4 regions of the Solwaraspora sp. WMMB762 genome follow, and region 1 is predicted to be linked to each of the others. Evidence: riboswitches for the same ligand, from Rfam matches in the RefSeq annotation. Region 1 holds a riboswitch; each other region holds the start of a gene.
The links. Region 1 has a riboswitch for cobalamin ahead of ACN27J_RS03620 (VWA domain-containing protein). Riboswitches for the same ligand answer to the same signal wherever they lie in the genome.
Positions count from the first base shown of each region.

Region 2: another riboswitch for cobalamin. It lies ahead of ACN27J_RS26280 (ribonucleoside-diphosphate reductase subunit alpha); the one in region 1 lies ahead of ACN27J_RS03620 (VWA domain-containing protein).
Region 3: another riboswitch for cobalamin. It lies ahead of ACN27J_RS18775 (hypothetical protein); the one in region 1 lies ahead of ACN27J_RS03620 (VWA domain-containing protein).
Region 4: another riboswitch for cobalamin. It lies ahead of metE (5-methyltetrahydropteroyltriglutamate--homocysteine S-methyltransferase); the one in region 1 lies ahead of ACN27J_RS03620 (VWA domain-containing protein).

Region 1 is NZ_JBMHMD010000001.1:753,754-757,973, reverse strand. It holds gene ACN27J_RS03620 (VWA domain-containing protein) at 1-1,535, opposite strand, end outside; cobalamin riboswitch at 1,616-1,743, opposite strand; cobalamin riboswitch at 1,855-2,028, shown strand; gene ACN27J_RS03615 (CbtB domain-containing protein) at 2,061-2,261, shown strand; gene ACN27J_RS03610 (CbtA family protein) at 2,279-3,037, shown strand; gene ACN27J_RS03605 (hypothetical protein) at 3,106-3,447, shown strand; gene ACN27J_RS03600 (LuxR C-terminal-related transcriptional regulator) at 3,647-4,220, shown strand, end outside.
Region 2 is NZ_JBMHMD010000001.1:5,849,266-5,853,485, forward strand. It holds gene ACN27J_RS26270 (ROK family protein) at 1-756, shown strand, start outside; gene ACN27J_RS26275 (hypothetical protein) at 734-1,288, opposite strand; cobalamin riboswitch at 1,382-1,591, shown strand; gene ACN27J_RS26280 (ribonucleoside-diphosphate reductase subunit alpha) at 1,733-4,060, shown strand; gene ACN27J_RS26285 (ribonucleotide-diphosphate reductase subunit beta) at 4,057-4,220, shown strand, end outside.
Region 3 is NZ_JBMHMD010000001.1:4,211,590-4,215,809, forward strand. It holds gene ACN27J_RS18770 (short-chain fatty acyl-CoA regulator family protein) at 1-915, shown strand, start outside; cobalamin riboswitch at 1,284-1,502, shown strand; gene ACN27J_RS18775 (hypothetical protein) at 1,813-2,115, shown strand; gene ACN27J_RS18780 (MerR family transcriptional regulator) at 2,210-3,160, shown strand; gene ACN27J_RS18785 (glycine hydroxymethyltransferase) at 3,241-4,220, opposite strand, start outside.
Region 4 is NZ_JBMHMD010000001.1:4,216,597-4,220,816, forward strand. It holds gene metE (5-methyltetrahydropteroyltriglutamate--homocysteine S-methyltransferase) at 1-1,944, opposite strand, end outside; cobalamin riboswitch at 2,058-2,266, opposite strand; gene ACN27J_RS18795 (hypothetical protein) at 2,375-2,698, shown strand; partial or broken gene ACN27J_RS18800 (ribonucleotide-diphosphate reductase subunit beta) at 2,676-3,592, opposite strand; gene ACN27J_RS18805 ((2,3-dihydroxybenzoyl)adenylate synthase) at 3,869-4,220, opposite strand, start outside.

The DNA.
Region 1 (4,220 bases):
GTCTTGACCACGGTCATTCGCTGCCGGGCCGCCATCGACCCGGAGGCGTCGACCACGAACAGGATCAGGTTCGCCTCCTGGCCGACGTAGCGGGCCTGGCGCAGGTCGGCGGGGGTGATCCGGCGGGCGCCCCGGGATGCGGCAGCGCGCACCGTGGCCGGTAGATGCACCGTCGACGGTCGTCCGGTCGGTGATCCGGAACCGACCACCCGGCCCCGGTCGGCGTGGGCCGCCGAACGTCGGCCGGGCGTCGCGCCGGCCCCGAGCCCGGGTAGCCGCAGTGTCCGGGGCCGGTACGCGGGCCCGGCCGCCGCCGGAGCCGGACCGCCCGGCGGTACGCCGTCCGGCTGCTCGGCACCGTCCGCCGGCCCACCGGCGTCCGGCGTAGCTGGCTCGGGCGGCGGGCCGCCGTCCGGTGGTGGCGGACCGGGTGACGGGCCGCCATCCGAGTCGGGCGGACCCTGCGACGGACCGGCGTCCGGTGGTGGCGGATCCGGCGGCGGCGCAGGACCGGGATCGTCGTCGCCGCACTCGTCCCGCAGCACCTCGTCGAGGCGCTGCTCGTCGGCGCCGGGCGGGTCGAGCGGGTCACGGCGCCGCCGGTGCGGCAGCGCCAGCCGGGCTGCGTCGGCGACTTCAGCGGCGGTGACCGCCGTCTGACCGCGCCAGGCGGCCAGCGCGACGGCGGCGCGGGCCATCACAATGTCGGCCCGCATACCGTCCACCTGGTACGCCAGGCAGATCCGGGCGATCCGGTCGATCTCGGCATCGGGCAGCGTGACCGCAGGCAGGGCCGCCCGCGCATCGCGTACCCGCAGCGCGAGCTGGTTGTCGGTGGACCGCCAGCGATCCGCGAACGCCACCGGGTCGGTCTCGTACGCCAGCCGCCGGCGCACCACCTCGGCCCGGTCGGCCACCTCGGAAGGTGCGGCCACCGACACCATCAGCCCGAAGCGGTCCAGCAACTGTGGACGCGGCTCGCCCTCCTCCGGGTTCATCGTGCCGACCAGCAGGAACCGGGCGGCGTGACTGACCGACACCCCGTCGCGTTCGACGTGGGCCCGGCCCATTGCCGCCGCGTCCAGCAGCAGGTCCACCAGATGGTCCGGCAACAGGTTGACCTCGTCGACGTAGAGCAGGCCCCGGTGCGCGGCGGCGAGCAGCCCTGGCTCGTAGGCCTTCACGCCGGCGCTGAGCACCCGCTGGATGTCGAGCGTGCCGACCACCCGGTCCTCAGTGGCGCCGACCGGCAACTCGACCAGGGCGGCCGGGCCGCGGCGTGCGGTCACCGGCGCGGTGTGCGGCCCATCGGGGCAGGTTGGGTCCGGGGCCGCCGGGTCGCAGCCGAACCGGCAACCGAGCACCCGGTCGACCTCCGGCAGCAGCCCGGCCAGCGCGCGGACGATCGTCGACTTCGCGGTGCCCTTCTCACCCCGGATGAGCACGCCGCCGATGCCGGGGTGCACCGCGGCGAGCAGCAGGGCCTGCCGCAGGTCGGGCAGGCCGACGACGGCGGTGAACGGGTACGGCGTCATGGCAGGGGCCGACAGGTGTGCATGGTGAATCCCTCCCGCGGGTGTCCACGCCCGCGTACCGGTGGACCAGCGAGCGGCCGGAGTCTCCTGGCTGCCGGATCGACGTCGCGTCCCGAGCCTTCCCGCCGTTGGGGCAGTGGCTGTCTCACGGGGACGCGACTCACCGGTCACAGTGGCGGGACCGCCCCGGATTCGCACCGGGTTCCTCCGCGCACCGCTCGTGCCGGTCATGCTCCCCCACCGACGGTCCACCGTCAATGTGGCGCCGGTCCCGGTGCCGGCCACGGCCACAGCCATTGCCCGGCCGGTCACGACGGCGGTACGCTGCGCATGCCACGGTGTTCGGGAAGCCGGTGTGAGTCCGGCGTGGTCCTCGCCACTGTGACCGGGAAGTGTCCGTTCCACCATGCCACTGGGCCGACGACGGTCCGGGAAGGCGGGACGGCTGCGACGATCCGGGAGCCAGGAGACCGGCCGTGGCACGCACCGCATCGCCACGAGGCATGGACGAGAGGATTTCCTGGCATGACTGCACCTTCTGTCGGCGGCGAGGTCACCACCACCGCCATCCGCGTACCGCTCGCCGGTTGGTTGCTGGCCGCCGTCGCGGCGGTCGTCATCTACCTGGTCGCGCAGGACAACGGGCTGGTGCTGGCCGGTGCCGCCGAGTTCGTGCACGAGTTCACCCACGACGGCCGGCACGCCCTCGGCGTACCGTGCCACTGAGCGGGCGGCCGGCTCCGATGAGCACCTACCCGTTCGGCGCGGTGCTGGGCCGCGGCCTGCTCGCCGGTGCGGCCGCCGGCGTGGCAGGCGCGGTGGCGGCCCTGCTGATCGTCGAACCGCAGATCGAGTCGGCGCTGGTCGTCGAGGAGGCCCGCGCGGCGACCGGGACGGCCGGACACAGCCACGACGAGGAGTTGGTCGGTCGGGCCATGCAGGTCCTCGGCGGGCTGGTCGCCACCGTCGCGGTGGCGCTGTGCCTGGCGTTGATCGTCGCCGTGGTCTTCGCGGCGACCCGGCACCTGCTGCCCGGCCGCGACGACTTCCGCCGCGTGGGGCTGCTCGCCGGGCTCGGCTTCGTCGTGGTGGCGCTGCTACCGGCGATCCACTTCCCGGCCAACCCGCCGGGCGTCGGCGACCCGGACACCGTCAACCAGCGCACCGGACAGTATCTGTCGTTCATCATCGCCGCAGCCGCCGTCACCTGGCTGGCGCTGCTGACCCACCGGCGGCTGACCGGCTGGGCGCGGCCGGCTCCCTACCGGACGGTGGTCGCGGCGGCGCTGGCCGTCGTCGGGTACGCCCTGCTGCTGGCGCTCTGGCCGGCCACCGGGGTCGACGTGCCCGCCGATATCCCGGCGGCGCTGCTGTGGGAGTTCCGGCTCGCCTCGCTGGCGCAGCTCGCCACGATGTGGACGGTCCTCGGGGTGGTGTTCGGACTGCTGCTCACCCCGGCCCGGACCGGTGACCGGCGGCCCACGCTCGCCAACGTCGCGTGACGGTTGAGGACGGCGCGACGGGAGCGGAGCACGGCCCGGCGGGACCGGCAGCCGGGCACCCCGCCCGGGTGACCGTCTGCCGGGGCTGCTGCTGCGGCACCCGCCGCAAACACCCGGACGTCGACCATGACCGGCAGCTCGACATCCTGCGCGCCGCCGGGTCGGTACGGGTGTCCGACTGCCTCAACGCCTGTGACCGGTCCAACGTGGTGGTGGTGCAGCCAGCGGTGTTGGCCCGCCGACTGGGTGCCCGCCCGGTGTGGCTCGGCGGGGTGCTCGACGAGACGGCACTGTCGATTGTCGTCGACTGGATCGCCGCCGGCGGGCCGGGCCTGGCCGCACCGCCGGACCGGCTCGCCGGGCTGCGCTTCGCCGCCCCCCGCTGGGGAAAATCCGCCCCGACGTCCTGACCGCCGTAGTGCCGTCGCTTGCCGGCCACCACGATCCGGCGGCCGACAAGCGACGCCCCCGAACGCGCGCCTGCCCGGATCACGGTCACCTATTGGCGCCCGGTTCGACAAGGTACGGCGCGAACCGATTGCACAATCGTGCAACCGTCCGGCGCCGTGGCCTTCTCTCCTGCGGCATATCTGTGCTGAGCTGACCGGCGTGACACGGGGAACGGGGACCATCAGGACGCACGGCCCGACCGCGGTTGCACAACTGACCCGGTGGGGCGCCTCACCCGATGCCGATCTGGTCTACCGGGCGCTGACCATGTTCGGTGCCCGCAGCAGCGGCCAGCTCGCCCACGAGCTGGGGCTGACCCGCAAACGCGTCAAGGTCGCGCTCGACGAACTGAACGGCCTGGCGGCGGCGGTGCCGACCGCTGCCGGCTGGCGGCCGCTGCCAGCGGGTCCGGTCATCGCGCGGCTACGCCGGCCCGCTCGGCCGGTACGGCGGCAGGACGTCTGGCGCCAGCATTTCCGTACCGTGCACGGCATCGACCTGCCCGGCCCGGACGACCCGGCGGTACGCAGCCTGGGCAGCCGGACCGCCGCCCGCGACCGGGTGCGGCGGCTGGTCGCCGCCGAACGACACGAACACCTGGCCATCAACACCGAAGTGATCAGCGCGGCGGCCTCGGCGGAGGCGATCCCACTGGACCGCAGCCAACTGGACCGGGGCATCCGGGTACGGGTGCTGCAGCGGCCGCCCACCGTCGACGACCACAGCGTCGAGC
Region 2 (4,220 bases), 5.1 Mb from region 1:
ACCGCTGGCGCCGTCGACCCGGCGGGTCGGGTCACCCACGCCACCGACACCCTGCCCGGCTGGCGGGGCACCGACGTGCGGGCAGCGTTCACCGCCGCCCTCGGCCTGCCGGTCGTGGTGTGCAACGACGTACACGCGATGGCCGCCGGTGAGGCGTGGTGCGGCGCCGCCGCCGACGCCCGGGACGCGCTCGTCGTCGCCGCCGGCACCGGTATCGGCGGCGCCATCGTGGTCGGCGGCGAGGTGCTGGTGGGCCGGCACGGGTTCGCCGGCAGCGTCGGACATCTGCCGGCCGCCCGGCACCTCGGCCGACGCTGCGGTTGCGGCGCGGTCGACCACGTCGAGGCGTACGCGGCCGGCCCGGCGATCGCCGCCGAGTACGCGGCCCGGACCGGTCGCGGCGCGGCACCGCCCCTGGAGGAGGTCGCGGCGGCGGCTGCCGGCGGCGATCCGGTCGCGGTCGAGGTGACCGAGCTGGCTGCCCAGGTGCTGGGCGCGGGGCTGGCGACCGCCGCGAACCTGCTCGATCCCGAGGTGGTCGTCCTCGGCGGTGGCGTCGTCGGACTCGGCGACCGGTTCGTCGCCGGCGTGCGTGCCGCGCTGCACGCGGCGGCGCTGCCCGGGATCGACCGGCTGCCGGTGCGTACCGCCCGGCTCGGCAACGCCGCTGTGCTGGCCGGCGCCGCGCTACTCGCCGGCCGGGTCCTCACCGGCCGGATCAGCGCCGGCCGGATCAGCGCCGGCCGAGGTCGATGACGGGCTCGGCGCCAGTCGCCGCGTCGCCACCTTGTCCGCCCGTACCGCCGCCGCTGGCAGCGGTGGGCCGGGCCGGTTGTCGGTCTGGATAGAGCCACAGCGATCCGATCGCCAGGGCCACCAGCAGGTGTACGGCGGACTCGCCGCCTCCTCTGTGGATCCATCCCCGCCAGCCCGGCAGGATTCCGAGTAGCAGTTCGCGCTGCGCGGCGATGTCGGGTGCGATGACGAACGACAGGGCGATCAGCGCCATGGTCGACACGCTGAAGCCGACGACCAGGCCCACCCGGCACAGTCGGGGCCGTCGCCGGGGCCCGACGGTGAGCGCCCATGCGGCCAGGCTGCTCACGGCCGCGATCCCGAGCATCGGCAGGTACGGGGTCTGTGGCGAGGTGATCCCGGCCAGGGTGTTGTTCAGGTCGAAGACCGCACCGGCCCGCAGCCCGGTCGCCTGGATGCTGAGCACCCCGACGACGCCGACGAGCAGGGCGCCGAGCACCGCCCCGTACAGACCCCATAGCACGCTTCTCACCCGACGGACCCTCCTCCTCGCACCCGGTGCACCCGACGCCGCGACACGCCGAACACAGTATCTGGTGTTGCGTCTTCTGGCTTGCTCCCATATATGGTGTACCCCGCAGCTGGTTCGGCCGCCCCTCGGCGGTGGTCGAGGCAAGAGGGAACCCGGTTAGAGTCCGGGACTGCCCCGCAGCGGTGAGTGGGAACGACCGCCGTCACCGAGCACTGGACCCGTGGCGGGTCCGGGAAGCGACGGCCAGTAGGTACGAGCACGACGCCCACGAGTCCGAAGACCTGCCAGCGTGCCGCACGCGTCGCGTGCGGTGGTCGAAGGCCGCGCGGGACGGCCGACGCCGACGACCGGTCCACGCCGGCGGAGCAGACCGCCAGGTGGGTGACCGGTGGCGTCCTCCCCGTGTGTCCGTCGACCGGTGGACAGGCACGACAAGGGGAACCGATGCAGGTACGCAAGCGCGACGGCGACACCGAACCGGTGGACGTCAACAAGATCGTCAAGGCGGTCGAACACTGGGTCGCCGACCTGGACGAGGTCGACCCGCTGCGGGTGGCGACCCGGACGATCAGCGGACTGTACGACGGGGCGACAACCGCCGAGCTGGACAAACTGTCCATTCAGACGGCGGCGGAGCTGATCGGCGAGGAGCCGCAGTACTCGAAACTGGCGGCCCGGCTGCTCGCCGCCTACGTGGACAAGGAGGTCCGCGGCCAGCAGGTGGCCAGCTTCAGCCAGTCGATCCGCTACGCCCACGGCCTCGGGCTGATCGGCGACGACACCGCCGCCTTCGTCGCTCGCAACGCCCGCAAACTCGACGACGCTGTCGACGTCGACGGCGACCTGCGCTTCGAGTACTTCGGGCTGCGTACGGTGGCCGACCGTTACCTGCTGCGGCATCCGCAGACCCGGCTGGTTGTGGAGACGCCACAGTACTGGCTGCTGCGGGTGGCCTGCGGGCTGTCCCAGACCCCGGCCGAGGCGATCGACTTCTACCGGCTGATCTCCAGCCTGGCCTATCTGCCCAGCTCACCGACCCTGTTCAATTCGGGAACCCGGCACACCCAGATGTCGTCCTGCTTCCTGGTCGACTCGCCGCGCGACGAACTCGACTCGATCTACGAGCGGTACCACCAGGTGGCGAAGCTGTCGAAGTTCTCCGGCGGGATCGGCATCTCCTGGTCGCGGATACGCGGCCGGGGCGCGTTGATCCGGGGCACCAACGGCAGGTCCAACGGGATCGTACCGTTCCTCAAGACCCTCGACGCCGGGGTCGCGGCGGTCAACCAGGGTGGCCGCCGCAAGGGCGCCGCCTGCGTCTACCTGGAGCCGTGGCACCCGGACGTCGAGGAGTTCCTGGAGCTGCGGGACAACACCGGTGAGGACGCCCGGCGCACCCACAACCTCAACCTGGCCAACTGGATCCCGGACGAGTTCATGCGGCGGGTCGAGGCGGACGCCGACTGGTCGCTGATCGACCCGTCCGACGCACCCGAGCTGCCCGACCTGTTCGGCGAGGCGTTCGACGAGGCGTACCGGGCGGCGGAGAAGAAGGCGGTCCGGACGGTCAAGGCCCGCGACCTGTACGGGCGGATGATGCGCACCCTGGCGCAGACCGGCAACGGGTGGATGACGTTCAAGGACGCCGCGAACCGGCTGTCCAACCAGACCGGTGAGCCGGGCAACACGATCCACCTGTCCAATCTGTGCACCGAGATCCTCGAGGTCAACAGCGACGACGAGACCGCCGTGTGCAACCTCGGGTCGATCAACCTCGGCGCGCACGTCACCGCCGACGGCGTCGACTGGGCGAAGCTGCGCGCCACCGTCCGTACCGCCGTGGTGTTCCTCGACCGGGTGATTGACATCAACTACTACCCGGCGGCGCAGGCGTCGGCGTCGAACCCGCGCTGGCGGCCGGTCGGGCTGGGGCTGATGGGCCTGCAGGACGCGTTCTTCACGCTGCGGCTACCGTTCGACTCGGCGTCGGCCCGGGAGCTGTCCACCCGCGTCCAGGAGGAGATCTTCCTGACCGCGCTGGAAACCTCCGCCGGGCTCGCCGAACGGTTCGGCCCGCATCCGGCGTACGCCGAGACCCGGGCCGCCCGGGGCGAGCTGCACCCGGACCTGTGGGGTGCCGAGCCGGGCCAGCCCGAGCGGTGGGCCCGACTGCGGTCGACGATCGCCGCACACGGTCTGCGGAACTCGCTGCTGGTCGCGATCGCGCCGACCGCGACGATCGCCTCGATCGCCGGCTGCTACGAGTGCATCGAGCCGCAGGTGTCCAACCTGTTCAAACGCGAAACCATGTCCGGGGAGTTCCTGCAGATCAACACCTACCTGGTCGGTGAGCTGAAGGCGCGCGGGCTGTGGACAGCACCGGTCCGGGAGCAGATCAAGCGGGCCGAGGGCTCGGTGCAGGGCCTCACGGATCTGCCCGCCGACGTGCGGGAGCTGTTCCGTACCGCATGGGAGCTGCCGCAACGGGCGCTGATCGACCTGGCCGCCGCCCGTGCCCCGTACGTCGACCAGTCGCAGTCGCTGAACCTGTTCCTCAGCGCGCCGACCATCGGCAAGCTGTCCTCGATGTACCTGTACGCCTGGAAGTCCGGGCTGAAGACCACCTACTACCTGCGGTCGCGTCCGGCGACCCGGATCCAGCAGGCCACCGTCGGCATCGCGCCGACCGCCGGGCCGACCGTCGCGGCCAGCGCCGACGAGGCGTCGGCCTGCTCCCTGGAAAACCCCGAAACCTGTGAGGCCTGCCAGTGACCACCGTCTCCGAAACCAACACCGACGCCGCGACCGCTGACGCCGCCACCGCGACCGCCGCCGCAGCTGCGGGCCGACGGCAGCTGCTGCTCGACCCCGGCATGGACCTGACCCTGCGGCCGATGCGCTACCCGCAGTTCTTCGACCGGTTCCGGGACGC
Region 3 (4,220 bases), 3.5 Mb from region 1:
CTCGCCAGCCACCTACGGCTGACGCCCGCCCGAGCGGCCGAGGCGCTCAGCGAATACCTGCTCGATCAGCACGGTGTCCGGGTGGTCGTCACGACTCCCCCCGCCACCGGCGAATCACGCCGGTTCGACCCGGACAGCCGGGTGCTCTACCTGGCCGCCAACCATGCCAACGGCCAACGCGCCTTCCAGATGGCCACCCAGCTGGCATTCCTCGAACACGGCGACCAGATCAGCGAGCTGGCGACCGGCCTCACCTCGCCGCCGGCGACCGCGCTGGCCCGCATCGGCCTCGGCAACTACTACGCCGGCGCGCTGCTCATGCCCTACACCGACTTCCACCGCCAGGCCGAACAACTGCGCTACGACGTCGACCTGCTCGCTGGCCAGTACGGCGTCAGCTTCGAAACCGTCTGCCACCGGCTCAGCACCCTGCAACGACCGACCCGCCGCGGAGTACCGTTCGCCTTCCTGCGCGTCGACCGCGCCGGGAACATCTCGAAACGACAGTCCGCGACCGACTTCCACTTCTCACGCTTCGGCGGCACCTGCCCTTTGTGGATCATTTACGAGGCGATCGCCGCCCCCGGACGGATCCTCACCCAGGTCGCCGAGATGCCCGACGGAAAACGCTACTTCTGGATCGCCCGCACCGTCACCCACGGCGGACGCGGACACCACAGCCCGCGCAGCACCTTCGCCGTCGCTCTCGGCTGCGAAGTACGCCACGCCCACCGGCTCGTCTACAGCGACGGCATCGCCCTCGACGACCCCCGCACCGCCACCCCGATCGGCCTCGGCTGCCGCATCTGCGAACGCCGCGACTGCGCCCAACGCGCCCGTCCGCCCGCCGCCGGCGGCCTACTCATCGACGAGAACCGGCGCACCGTCATCCCCTACGCGGTGGACCGCAGATAGCGTGCATCGAACGTGGTGAGCAAACACTACGGCACCGGCGCATCACCTTCTCCCAACGACTGGGCGTTCGGGAGCTGCCCATCCGGGACTACGCGCCACCACACCACACGGGAACACACCGGCTACGGCTTCTACCGGCTGACGCCCACGGGCACCCCTGCCTCCGGCGCACCTTCGGGACGTCGTTCTGGCCGTGTACCGACACTGGTACGGCCTGCCCGCCGAGCATCCGGTGGTACATCGCACGTTGCGCGCCAGTGGTCTGCTCGGCCCGGTGTTACCGCAGGTCTAGCGCAGCGCCGCCACCCGGGTTGTCGTCGACAGCGATGGCTTGATAGATGCCGGCCAGTTCGAGAGCTCTGACACGGTATCCTTGCCTCGCAGCCGGTCTGCTGCGGCATCCAGTCGTGGCGGCGCAAGAGGGAACCCGGTGTGAGTCCGGGACTGCCCCGCAGCGGTAAGTGGGAACGACCATCGTCGAGGACACTGGACCCGATTCGGGTTTGGGAAGTGACGGTCACTAGGAAGCCCGGGATCTCCCGGTCACGCCCACGAGTCCGAAGACCTGCCCGCTGTCCACATGCACGAGGCCTGTGGCGAGCTCGGTGACCTTCGAGGGCGGGTTGACCATCAGCGACGGCACGTCCCCCGTGCTGCGCTCGATCGCACCCTCTCCGTGCCGAGTCTTCACGGCCGGAAGGAGACAGAGGTGCGCGCGGCATCGATTCGACAGCACCGTATGCCGACCGGCATTGGCGAGCCGCACCGTCTGCGGTTCACGCTCAGGAGCATGCCATGCAAGCTCAGCGTCCGAGCACGCTGCGGGGATCGCCTCGACGTCAACCTGTGCACCTGCCGGCCGATCACCCCTGTCCCGCACCACGAGCGGAGCACCCCATGAGCAAACCGCTGCGGCCCCGACGCACGATCATCAACGGCGAAGAACTCGTCGTCCTACCGGTCGCCGACTACGAACGTCTCGCCACCGCGCGCCGGCAACTCGGAGCACGCGAGGCCCGGCTTCGTAGCCTGACCCACCAGGTGCGCGTCCTGACCGAACTGCTCATCACGATCCAGCAGTTCCTCGCGGAAGCACCGGCCTGCTGCGACACACGACGCGATGCCGACAACCAGCTCAGCGACCTGACGCGCGCCCAGCGACTCCCGCGACCCGCGTCCGCACCCGAGACGAGACCATGAGTCACCGTCACCTCCGGGAGCCCTCCGCAACCGCACCGGTCACGGCACCGTCCTCGGCGGGGGTCTGGTCGGTGTTCACGCCGCAGGGACGCCGATGAGTGACGACCGGCCGCCTCACCTCATGCCGTCCACCGGCCGCCACCCCCCGGCACCCGACGACTGCCGAACTCCGACCGAATCGCCGCTGCCCGCCGGTGCACTCGCCCGCCGGCTCGGTGTGGCCCCCACGACGCTGCGGTCCTGGCACCAGCGGTACGGGCTGGGCCCCAGCGGTCACCAAGCCGGTCAACATCGCCGTTACACGCCACAGGACGTGGCCGCGCTCACGGTGATGGCCCAGTTGACCGCGCGTGGCGTGTCCGCGGCGGAAGCCGCCCTGCAGGCTCGCCGACAGGCGACACTGCAGCCCGTCGTCCACCCTGCCGTCGACCACCACACCGAGTCCGCAGCCCGTGGGATCGCCCGCGCCGCTCGCCGCATGGACGTACTGACCCTGCGGGAAACCCTGACTGCGGCGGTCGCCGCACAGGGCGTAGCGCACACCTGGCACACCCTGGCCGGCCCCGCCTTCATCCTGATCAGCCGAGCCCGATACAGCGAGGCACGTCGAGCGCTCACCCGGCGGGTGCTTGCCCGCTGCTTGAGTGAGGTCTTCGCCACGGTGCCGCGACCCCGCTCCGGATCGCCGGTTCGGGTCCTGCTGATCGCCATCGGCGAGCGCCGCGACTGCCTGGCGCTGGACGCCGTGGCCGCCGCGCTCGCCGAAGACGGGATCGCCTCGGTGCACCTGGGCTCCGGGCTGCGAGCCGCCACGATCGCCGACGCTGTGAGTCGTCGCCGACCCACCGTCGTCGTGCTGTGGAGTCACAGTCGGCATCACCGCGGGCCAGAGCTTCTCCGGACGCTCGCTGACGTGTCGGGCTACCAGCCCGCCGTCGTGATCGCAGGGAAGGGCTGGTCGCCCCAGACCACACCGGCGGCCGGGGTGTTGGGTCCATGCCCCGAGCTCGCCGACGCGGTCGCCACCGTCGAAGGTCTGGTCTGAAACGACGCGGACCGGATCTCGCAATGGTTCACGGTCCGGGTGGCACACACGCGATAGTGATGCCACCCGGACCGGTCCGCTCAGGCGAGGTCGACGCCGGGATAGAGCGGGAATGCCGCGAGCAGCTCAGTGGCCTGCTTGCTGACCCGGTCGGCCAGGGCCGGGTCGATCTGGTATTTCGCCTTGGATCCCTCGGTCGGCGTGGTGCTGGTGAGCACGGTGTGGATCAGGTCGGCGATCTGGTCCATCTCACCGACGCCGAGGCCGCGACTGGTCAGAGCCGGGGTGCCGATCCGGATGCCGGAGGTGTACCAGGCGCCGTTGGGGTCCCGGGGAATGGCGTTGCGGTTGGTCACCACTCCGCTGTCCAGAAGGGCCTGTTCGGCCTGGCGGCCGGTCAGGCCGAACGGGTGCACGTCGATCAGCACGAGGTGGTTGTCGGTACCGTCGCTGACCAGGCGCACGCCGCGGCGCATCAGCCCGTCGGCGAGGGCCTGGCTGTTGTCGACGACCTGCTGGGCGTACGCGGCGAAGGCGGGTTGACGGGCTTCGGCGAACGCGACCGCCTTCGCCGCGACGACATGGTTCAGTGGGCCGCCGAGCACCATCGGGCAGCCGCGGTCGACCTGGTCGGCGAGTTCGGGCTGGGCCAGGACGGCCCCGCCGCGCGGGCCACGCAGGCTCTTGTGGGTCGTGGTGGTGACGATGTGTGCGTGCTCGACCGGGTTGAAGTCGCCGGTGAAGACCTTGCCGGCGACCAGCCCGGCGAAGTGGGCCATGTCGACCATGAAGGTCGCTCCGACCTCGTCGGCGATCTCCCGCAGCACCGCGAAGTTGACCTTGCGGGGATACGCCGAGTAGCCACCGACGATGATCAAAGGCTTGAACTCACGAGCCGTCTCCCGCAGTGCGGTGTAGTCGATACGCCCGGTGGTCGGGTCCACGCCGTAGCTGCGCTGATCGAACATCTTGCCGGAGATGTTGGGCCGGAATCCGTGGGTGAGGTGACCGCCGGCGTCCAGCGACATGCCGAGCATCCGCTGGTTGCCGAACGTGCTGC
Region 4 (4,220 bases), 3.5 Mb from region 1:
AGCGTCGATGGCGGTGATCACCTCACCGAACTCCGAGTAGCACAGGTGGGTGTGGATCTGGGTGTCGTCGGCGACGCCGCTGGTGGCCAGCCGGAACGCGCCGACGGCCCAGTCCAGGTACGCCTTCTGGTCGCTCTTGCGCAACGGCAGCGTCTCCCGCAGCGCCGGTTCGTCGACCTGGATGACCCGGATCCCGGCGGCCTCCAGGTCGTGGCATTCGTCGCGCAGGGCCAGCGCGACCTGGTCGGCGGTGTCGGCGAGTGGCTGGTCGCTGCGGACGAACGACCAGGCCAGGATGGTGACCGGACCGGTGAGCATGCCCTTGACCGGCTTGCTGGTCAGCGACTGCGCGTAGGTGGACCACTCCACCGTCATCGGGGCCTTGCGTGCCACATCGCCGTAGATGATCGGTGGGCGGACGCAGCGGGAGCCGTACGACTGCACCCAGCCGTGCTCGGTGGCCGCGAAGCCGTCGAGTTGCTCGCCGAAGTACTGGACCATGTCGTTGCGTTCCGGTTCACCGTGCACGAGCACGTCCAGTCCCAACTGTTCCTGTAGGCGGATGACATGCTCCACCTCGGCGCGCATCCGCGACGCGTAGCCGGCGTCGTCGAGCCTGCCGGCCCGGTGCGCGGCACGGGCCTTGCGCAGCTCACTGGTTTGTGGGAACGACCCGATCGTGGTGGTCGGCAACTCCGGCAGTCCCAGCCGTTCCTGCTGGCGGTCAGCGCGCGTGGCGTAGTCGCCGCGCTGCCGGTCGGTGGGCCGCAGAGCGGTCAGGCGGCCACGGACATCGTCGTGACGCCACTGCGCGGGAATGGGCGGCACCGGGGCGGGCAGTGACGTGGTGCCGTCGCGCAGCGCCCGACCGAGCACGACGACCTCGTCGACCTTCTGGCGGGCGAACGCGAGCCGCTCGGACAGCCGGGAATCGAGGCGGGTTTCGTCGGCCAGGTCGACCGGGACGTGCAGCAGCGAGCAGGAGGTGGACACGGCCATGTGATCGGCGAGGCCGGCGACGGTCGCGCCGGCCGTGATGGCGGCCCGCAGGTCGGTACGCCAGATGTTGCGGCCGTCGACCAGGCCGGCGACGATCGTCTTGCCACCCAGTGGGCCGGCGGCGGCGAGCCGGTGAAGGTTCCCTGGTCCCGCCACCAGGTCCAGGCCGACGGCCTCGACCGGGGTGCCCAGCAGTGCCGGCAGCGCGTCGCCGAGTTCACCGAAGTAGGTCGCGACGAAGATCTGCGGCCGGTTGGCCAGTTCACCGAGTCGGGTGTAGGCGCGGCGCAGCGCGTCGATCTCGTTCGGGGTGCGGTCGGCGACGTACGCGGGCTCGTCGAGCTGCACCCAGGCCACGCCCGCGTCGGCCAGCGCGGTGAGGATCCGCGCGTACGTCTCGACCAGGTCGTCGATGCGGGCGAACGGATCGTCGCCCTTGGCCAGGAGCAGGAACGTGGCCGGCCCGACGAGCACCGGCCGGGTCGTGATGCCCAGCTCGGCGGCCTCGGCGTACTCCCTGAGCGCCTTGGTCGGATCGGGCGTGAAGACGGTGTCGGAGTCGATCTCCGGCACCAGGTAATGGTAGTTGGTGTCGAACCACTTCGTCAGTTCCAGGGCCGGCTCGGCGTCCACGCCGCGGGCCATGGCGAAGTAGGTGTTGAGCGCGGAGAGGCCGAGCCGGGTGAACCGGGTCGGGATCGCGCCGACGGCGACGGCCGTGTCGAGAACGTGATCGTAGTAGGAGAAGACATTCGACGGGATCGCGTCGAGGCGAGCGTCGCGCAGCGTACGCCAGACCTCGGCCCGCAGCCCGGCGGCGGTGCTCTCCAAGTCGTCGGCGTCGATGGTGCCAGCCCAGTACGCCTCGACAGCCTTCTTCAGCTCACGATTGGCGCCGATGCGTGGGTAGCCGAGCACGGTGCTCTGGCCGAATGCGGTACTCACCAAGGGGGTCCTTCCCTCGAAGTGCCCGGCGGACACGGGAGGGAAAACGGGTACACCTCGGGTACCGGCTTTCCGCCCTGGCCCTCCCGAGAGGCCGCCGGCGGCGCACACCGGCGGCGTGCGCAGCGCTGGCAGGTCTTCGGACTCGTGGGCATAACACAGTCGCCTACTGGCCGTCGCTTCCCAGACCTCGCGGTCCAGTGCTCTGTTGACGGCGGTCGTTCCCACTCACCGCTGCGGGGCAGTCCCGGTCTCCCACCGGGTTCCCTCTTACGACGTCCCGCCCGTACGGACGGGACGAACCAGCTCCACCGGCCATCGTACGGGCCCGAGGGCGCTGTCCGGGTCAGGGTGTCCGACGTACGGGACAGTGCCTGGCTGTCGCGTGGTGGACTTGTCGTCCAACCTTCGTCCGCACGGAAGGTGCCGCATGGGCCGCAAGATCGACAAGCGTGCCGTGATTGTCGATGGCCGTGAAATGATCGCGGTCTCGCCTGCGGACTTCAACCGCCTTGATGCGTCCCGTCGGCAGGTGGGCGCACGGGTCGCCCGGACGGTACGAGTACACCAGCAGTTGCGCGATGCCCAGACCCGTCTTGCGCAGATCCAGGCCATGCTCAACGCATCTGAACCGACGGAATGCGTCTGTGATCGGGTCGCTGCTGTCCTGGGCGACAACTCCGCCCGGGACAGCAGCGATCCGGCTCAACCGAGCAGAAAACGTCGTCGAATCAGAAGTCGTCGTCGAAGGTGACCGACCCGGTCACCCCGACCTGGTACGCCGACACCCGGCGTTCGAAGAAGTTCGACAGTTCCTGCACGTCCTGCAGGTCCATGAAGGCGAACGGGTTGGTCGAGCCGTACATCGGTGCGATGCCGAGCACGGCCAGCCGCCGGTCGGCGACGTGCTGCAGGTATTCGCGCATGTCGGCCAGGGACATCCCGGAGACGCCCTGTTCGAGCAGGTCGGCGGCGAACTGCACCTCGCACTCGACCGCCTCGGCGAGCATGTCCCGCACCTGCTGTTCCATCTCGGCGTCGAACAGGTCCGGCTCCTCGGCGCGGACGGTGTCCACCACGTCGAAGGCGAACGCCATGTGCATCGACTCGTCGCGGAACACCCAGTTGGTGCCCGACGCGAGACCGTTGAGCAGCCCCCGGGACCGCAAAAAGTACACGTAGGCGAAGGCACCGTAGAAGAACAGGCCCTCGATGCAGGCGGCGAAGCAGATCAGGTTGAGCAGGAACGCCCGCCGGTCGGCGCGGGTACGCAGCTCCCGGAGCTCGAAGATCGAGTCGATCCACCGGAAGCAGAACTCGGCCTTGCGGGCGATCGACGGGATGTTGTCCACCGCCGCGAACGCCGCGAACCGTTCCTGCTCGTCCGGCACGTAGGTGTCCAGCAGGTTCAGGTAGAACTGGACGTGCACCGCCTCCTCGAACAGCTGCCGGGACAGGTAGAGGCGACCCTCCGGCGAGTTGACGTGCTGGTAGAGGTTGAGCACCAGGTTGTTGGCCACGATCTGTCGCCGGTGGCGAAGAACGCGACCAGTCGGGACACCAGGTGCCGCTCGGCAGGCGTGAGGCGGGCCAGGTCGGCGAGGTCGGAGTGCAGGTCGACCTCTTCGACGGTCCAGGTGTTCTTGATCGCGTCGCGGAACCGGTCGAAGAACCGTGGATACCGCATCGGTGCTTCGCTATGGGCGGGCGTCTGTGGCGGCGGACGATGGTCGACCGCCGGAACCTGCTGTCCGCCGTTCTGCGGAAGCACACCGCAACCACCATCTTGTGCGAATATGATCGGCACAGGCCCAAGTGCTGGTGGTGTGGCGAAGGTGATCTGACTGCGGAGACCCCAATCGTGCCCGCGCCTGGTCCCGCCGGCGGCACTGTGGCGGGGTTGAATTCCAGAAGCGTCAGCCCGTCAACCGCCCACCCTGCCATGATTCCGAGGCGAGCCGATTCGGCGATCGTCGGCGGTCGCCGTCGCGAGTTCCGCCGCGAGCCGGGCACGCAGCTCGGTCCGGCTGATCTTGCCGACACCGGTGAGCGGGAAGCCGGCGGCGTACTCGACCCGGTCAGGAATCTTGAAGTCGGCGAGTCCCCGGTCACGGAGGAACGCCCGGAGCGCCGCGACCGGGGGCGGTGTCTGCCGTGGTACGACGATCGCGCAGGTGCGCTCGCCGAGCATGTCGTCGGGGACGGCGACCACCGCTACGTCCAGCACCGCCGGGTGGGCGAGCAGATGGTTCTCGACCTCCTCCACGGCGACCTTC